Bdellovibrio bacteriovorus: one gene and its partner. The protein of the gene in region 2 interacts with the protein of the main gene of each other region in a pairwise test. Links are inferred from orthologs where the notes say so. Each region holds a gene or a part of one and is shown on either strand. Other genes may lie near its edges.

Region 1 (3,055 bases), 250 kb from region 2 along the record:
CCGCCACTGTCGGCGTCGGACTTGTCGTTGGCTTCGCCGTATCTTGCACAGGAGCGGTCGGTGCTGGCGTTGAAGTTTCCTTCACACCTTCGTCCACAAACTGGGGTTGATCTTCAACCGTTGTCGAAGTTCCAGTTTTAGATACTTCCGCTAAGACCACTTCTTTTGAACCTGTCGTCGTACTCAGCTCCATAACTTTCTGCCAAGGAGTGATCGATAACAATACTACGATTCCAACGACGACGACTAAAGCCTCTAAGCCCCACTTCAAACCTTGTGGCCACTTATCGAAGTTCGACTTCTGCATAAGCACCGACATATAACTTGAAGGAGCATTGATTTGTCCAATGATGTGTTGAGACACGACAGTGTCTGCGAGCTTTTCCGCATACGCCTGACCGTTTTGAATTTTAGTAAGATCTAACTGGGCGTCTCGGGAAAATTTAACGTGATCTTCCACCGCCAAACGACGGTCTTTGTCTAAGGAACCAGTAAGATAATCGTAAAGCAGCTCATGCCCAATAAAAGGAGAGATCTCTCTTTTTCCTTTTTTTGAAAGAGGAATGTTATTTTCCTGTGCCATGCTTTAACTTACCCACTGCCTGAGTCATGCTGCCCAATTTACGAAGAGCGCGACCCAAACGGTAACGAATCGTTCCTTGAGTGATCCCCAAGCCTTCAGAAATATCATCATCTTCAAGTTTTAAAATTTTAGACCAGATCACCGTCAGCAGTTCGTCTTCAGATGCTGATTTTTGAAATTCACGCCAAGGACCTAAATCAGTCCCATCAGGAATCAGCCAACCCGATTCAACGGATGTATTGGGACGGCCGCGCGCCACGCGGGACTTATATCGATCCCACACAGTTTTCGTAGCGGCTACAATGGCGACGGAGTTTTTTAAGTCAGGATTTCTTTGCTTACGAGCTCGACCAAGGGCCAGAGCCTGAGACGAAGCCTCTATCGCTTTTTGATCATCGAGCAAAGCAAAGTAGAAAAACAAAGCGATAGATTGTACGTCAGCCTCGGTCATAATTCCTTATATGTTAGTCGACTGTAAGCTGTCTGAGAAGATCAAGCTGGTCGAGAACTTTACCAGAACCCATTACTACGCAGCTTAAAGGATCTTCTGCGATAGAAACGGGAAGACCTGTTCTTTCTCTTAGCAACACATCAAGGTTCGCTAGCAAAGCACCACCGCCCGTAAGTACGATACCGTTATCAACGATATCAGAAGCTAATTCCGGTGGAGTTTTTTCAAGCGCCGTACGAACAGCATCAACTACTTCAGACAAAGGATCCATCAAAGCATCGTTCACTTGCGAAGAAGTGATTTCGATAGTTTTTGGAGCACCGGCAACAAGGTCACGACCTTTAATTTCCATCGATTTTTCTTCTTCAAATGGATAAGCGTTACCGATTTGGATTTTGATATTTTCAGCTGTTCTTTCACCGATCAACAAGTTGAACTGGCGACGAACGTAGTTCACGATTGCTTCGTCGAATTTATCGCCCGCAACTTTGATAGATTTACAGTAAACAATACCACCCAAAGAGATCACAGCAACACCTGTCGTACCGCCACCCATATCCACAACCATGTTTCCAGATGGTTCTGTGATTGGAAGACCTGCACCGATCGCGGCTGCCATTGGTTCTTCGATCAAATAAACTTCACGTGCTCCTGCGGATTGAGCAGCTTCTTTCACGGCACGTTTTTCCACCTGCGTGATTCCGTAAGGAACGCAGATGATGATACGAGGACGGATGAAAGATTTTTTCTCGCCCAAAGATTTTCCGATGAAGTATTTCAACATGGACTGAGTGACTTCGAAGTCCGCGATAACGCCGTCTTTGATGGGGCGAATTGCGACGATGCTGCCAGGTGTACGACCCAACATATCTTTGGCTTCTTTACCTACCGCTAGAACACGGTTTTGCATTCCGCGATAATTTTTTTGAACCGCAACCACAGAAGGCTCGTCGAGAATAATTCCACGTCCTTTTACGTAAACAAGGGTGTTAGCGGTGCCAAGGTCAATGGCAATATCATTCGAAAAATAATCTTGAACTTTGTCAAAAAAACTCATGCGGACTCTCTCTTTTCATCTCAAGTCTAGGAGCGATGAAAAGCAGAGTCAATGCAGATATTTAGCCCCGACTTGCAGTTATTTTGACGCGGGCGCACATTGAAGAGAGAAGTCGGCACGGGTCTGGCGACCTTGGTAGCGGATTTCCAGACCTTCATTCAGGGACGCTTCGGCCTTGAATGTTTTGTCTATGTCGAGCTCCACAGTTTCAACTTCGATGCGCTCCTCTTCCCCATTGGTAGCGGGTTTCAGCTTCACGACGATGGATCCACTGCGACGGGTACGGAAGATTTCTTTTTGCACAGAACTTACTAAGTCCCATGTCAAAACCTCTTCACGAACTGTTGAGTTGCGATCGTGAGCGCCACCCAAACGGAAGGAACACTTCACGGTTCTTAAATCTTTTTTGGCAACGCGGAAAGCTTTGTCAGAGATGCACACAGCATCGACTTCTTTTTCGTCAGTAAAGTTTGTCACGACCATGCGGAGGGAGGAGCCCATCCCGCCACGGGCAGAAAACGCATCATCGCCTCTTTGCTGCTGCAAAAGGATCTCGCCTTGGGCAGAACGACCGCCTTGAGCGGGCGAAACTAAGAAACGAGCTCGGCCATACGAATTGCTAGAAAAAAGAAGATCATAAGCTTGGGATTGTCTTCCATTCCAAAACATATCGCGCACACTTTGACGACGTTGCGGATTAAAAGGATTCATGTTGTCTAAGAAGGTACGGTCTTTCAAATCCATTCCGCTAACAATACAACGAGCGGCGCTAGCAGGAAGTAAGCTGCCGGCACTCGTTGGTTGAGTCGCCGTACACTGACGGTTGTAGTGCTCAATACGCAATTCACGCGCGCAGTTGTTGTTAAGCGCATCGTTTAGTAAAGCATCACAGAATTCTTTTTTTGAAAGAAGTTTGTGCTTACCCGTCGTACAGCCATTAAATTTAAACTCGTAAGTCAGCTCT
Region 2 (3,047 bases):
TCCTTGGCTCGAGATCTTAACTGGTTCTTTGCTTGGGCGCAGAAGCTGGGCAAATCGGCAAAGCTCGCAAGGGTGCAAACCTTTGAAATGTTCCCTCAGACCGACCATGTTGAGACTATTGCAGAGCTCAGGGTTGACTCTTAGTCTTCAAATGATACCTTTTTAACATGCGTAAATGGATTCTCGCACTGACTCTTTTATCTGCACTTGGATGTGCCAGTCAGGACAAGCAAAAAGCTGATTTGTACTTGCGAATGGGTGCTGCTCAAATGGAAAGCGGCAACTATCCGTACGCGCTTCGCGACCTTCTTAAAGCAGAAGAACTTGATCCTAAAAATGCGGCGACTCAGAACAACCTGGGCCTCGTCTACTTTTTCCGTGAACGTTATGACTTAGCCGAAAAGCATTTACACCAAGCTTTAGAGCTTGAGCCTAAATACACTGAAGCCCGCAACAATCTTTCTCGCGTTTTAATTGAACAAGGAAAATATGCGGATGCTGAAAAAGAACTTCGCGTTGTTTTAGCAGACTTAACTTACCCTACACCAGAAAAAGCCTACATAAATTTGGGTCTGGCGAAGTTCAATCAAAAGGACTTCACGGGGTCGCGCAGTGCTTTCACCAAAGTACTCAACGTAAATCCCGATGACTGCATTGGGAACACTTACTTCGGCCGTACGTTCTTTGAAACTGAAGATTATGCGCGCGCAGCAGAAGCTTTGGATCGCGCGATCGGCTTCTGTCAAAAAAGCCTTTATGATGAACCTCACTACTACAGTGCTTTGGCTTACTACCGCCTTGGAGACAAATCCAAATCGGTGGCTCGTTTTGAAGAGCTTATAAAGTATTACCCTACCGGGAAATACCGTGAAAAAGCCAAAGGCATGCTCAGCTTGATTCGAAAGGGACATTAATGAAAAAAACCGGTGAAATTTTAAAGAAAGCCCGCGAGCAAAAAGGCCTGTCTCTGCATGAAATTGGTCTTTCTTTGAAAATTAACAGCAAGGTTTTAAAAGCCATCGAAGAGGGTGATGATTCTCAATTGCCTGCGAAAACTTTCTTGCGCGGTTTCGTACAAAGTTACGCAAATTTCCTGCAACTGGATTCAGACAAGGTTTTGGAAGTGTTCTATGAAGAGATGGGCTCAACAAAACCAAAACCTTATATCCGTGAAGTAGAAACGCCTAAATCTGAAGTTACCGAAACACGTCCAAGTTCAAGCGTTACAAGCACTGAGAAGCCGACCGAGACGGATGCCGAAGCCACGGTCACACCGATTCGTCGTGCAGCGCCCGCTTCATCGGGAAAATCGGATCTAAAATCCCTTCAAGAAAATAAATCCACTAAAACCATCGCGATTATTGGTGTAGGGGTCGTGCTTATTGGCCTTATTCTTTTCACAAAAAAGATGATCGATAAGTATTCTAAAGAAGCTGAAGTTCCAAGCGGTGAAGTTGCGCAAACAATGGAAGGTGCAACACCAGTGACGGCTGAAACACCAACGGTGACTGATGTTGACACCAATGGAGATGCAAGCCCGCTGACAAATTTAACGGCGAGCCCGACGCCAGCAGCTCCGTCGAGCCAGGCTTCTCCAACACCAACAGCCTCTCCGCTTGTGTCGACGCCAACTCCAACGCCTTCACCAACACCGGTTGCTGCGGCATCACCAACTCCAACCGCGACTCCGAAGGCAAGTCCTACGCCAAGCCCGACAGCTTCGCCGACGGCAACTCCAGTAGCAACAGCAAGTCCAACACCAAGTCCTACGCCGACTCCGTCGCCCACACCGAAAGAGACGAATAAACCCGTTGAACTTATCGTAGAGGCTTTGGATACAGTTGAAATTGAGTACTCTGCCCCGAACGGGAAGCCGCAAAAGATCCGTCTGTCTGCTGAACAAGTTCATACTTTCAAAAGCAAAAGTGGTCTTCGCATCAACTTCTCCAATGGTGGTGCCGTGAATCTGATCCACAATGGACGAGAAATCGGCATCCCTGGTGATTTGGGTAAGCCTATTAAGTTGAGCTACTAATCTTGAAAGATTTCCGCCGCATTTGGGCTATCAGCCTTATTGTAAAACTGATTCTTGCGGCACTTATTCCCTTAAGTGCCGACGAAGCCTATTACTGGGTTTGGTCGCAAAGACTTCAGCTCAGTTATTTCGATCATCCCCCGATGGTCGCTTGGTTGTTTTATCTAGGTCAAATTTTTGAACCTTTCATGCACGCCGTTCGATGGCCCGCCGTGATTTTAGGTCATGGAATGTTGGCGGTTTGGTATTACATACTGAAAGATCATGTTCCGTTTGAGAAGATCAAGGTGTGGGTTTATCTTGCTTTATTCTCTCCCCTTTTAGGATTTGGATCCTTGATCGTCACGCCTGACTTGCCGGTGATGTTCTTCTGGTCGCTATCGATTTTGTTGGCACTCAAAGCACTTCAAGAAAAATCACTGGGAATTTACGCCGCTTTAGGGGCAAGTTTAGGTTTAGGATTCTGTGCTAAATATCACATCGTCCTTTTTGTGCCCTGCCTTTTGGTTTATCTATTCGCCGAAAAAAAATGGAAAGAAGTGCGCATTTCGGGCGTACTACTTACGGTCATCACGGGTTTAATTTTCTGTGCGCCAGTGATCCTTTGGAACGTTCAAAACAACTTCGCCTCTTTTGAATTTCAATTAAAACACGGCTTAGAAAAAAGCAGCTATAATCCTGAATGGACGCTTTCTTACGTCCTTGGCCAAATACTGATTCTTTTCCCGTTAGTATTCTGGGCAGCTTTGCGTTCAAAGGTTCCTGCGAGTTTGCGTTGGCTTTATTACTTCGGTTGGGGACCTCTTTTGTTCTTCTTCCTGACTTCTTTCCGCGCCCTTGTGGAAGCCAATTGGCCAATCATCGCTTATCCTGCGGTTTTAGGCTTAGCTCTGTTTCACGAAAGAATTCAGAAGTGGCTTAAATATTACGTCATTTTTTGGGGAAGCATTATCGCTCTTGTGCTTGCGACACTTTTTACACCCGCACTTCGCAAGCTGAATGATAAAGTTAA

What was found. Proteins that work in one complex are often made in the same cells at the same time.
Region 1: the proteins of AZI87_RS06635 (region 2) and AZI87_RS07875 interact in binary tests that used the Escherichia coli proteins (3 or more experiments, as listed by UniProt). The link is inferred for Bdellovibrio bacteriovorus from one-to-one orthologs.

Annotation. Positions count from the first base shown.
Region 1 is NZ_LUKD01000001.1:1,630,027-1,633,081, reverse strand. The notes cover bases 70-3,051. They hold AZI87_RS07875 (rod shape-determining protein), read right to left. Parts: upstream 2,092-3,051; coding sequence 1,048-2,091; downstream 70-1,047. Other genes in these bases: AZI87_RS07870 (hypothetical protein), read right to left, coding at 2,170-3,051; AZI87_RS07880 (hypothetical protein), read right to left, coding at 567-1,034; AZI87_RS07885 (hypothetical protein), read right to left, coding at 70-583. In the rest of the region: more of AZI87_RS07885, read right to left, coding at 1-69; more of AZI87_RS07870, read right to left, coding at 3,052-3,055. UniProt on the Escherichia coli protein: Forms membrane-associated dynamic filaments that are essential for cell shape determination. Acts by regulating cell wall synthesis and cell elongation, and thus cell shape.
Region 2 is NZ_LUKD01000001.1:1,378,115-1,381,161, forward strand. Bases 1-2,974 are described here. They hold AZI87_RS06635 (helix-turn-helix domain-containing protein), read left to right. Parts: upstream 1-913; coding sequence 914-2,035; downstream 2,036-2,974. Other genes in these bases: AZI87_RS06625 (class I SAM-dependent RNA methyltransferase), read left to right, coding at 1-144; AZI87_RS06630 (tetratricopeptide repeat protein), read left to right, coding at 168-914; AZI87_RS06640 (ArnT family glycosyltransferase), read left to right, coding at 2,038-2,974. Also shown: more of AZI87_RS06640, read left to right, coding at 2,975-3,047.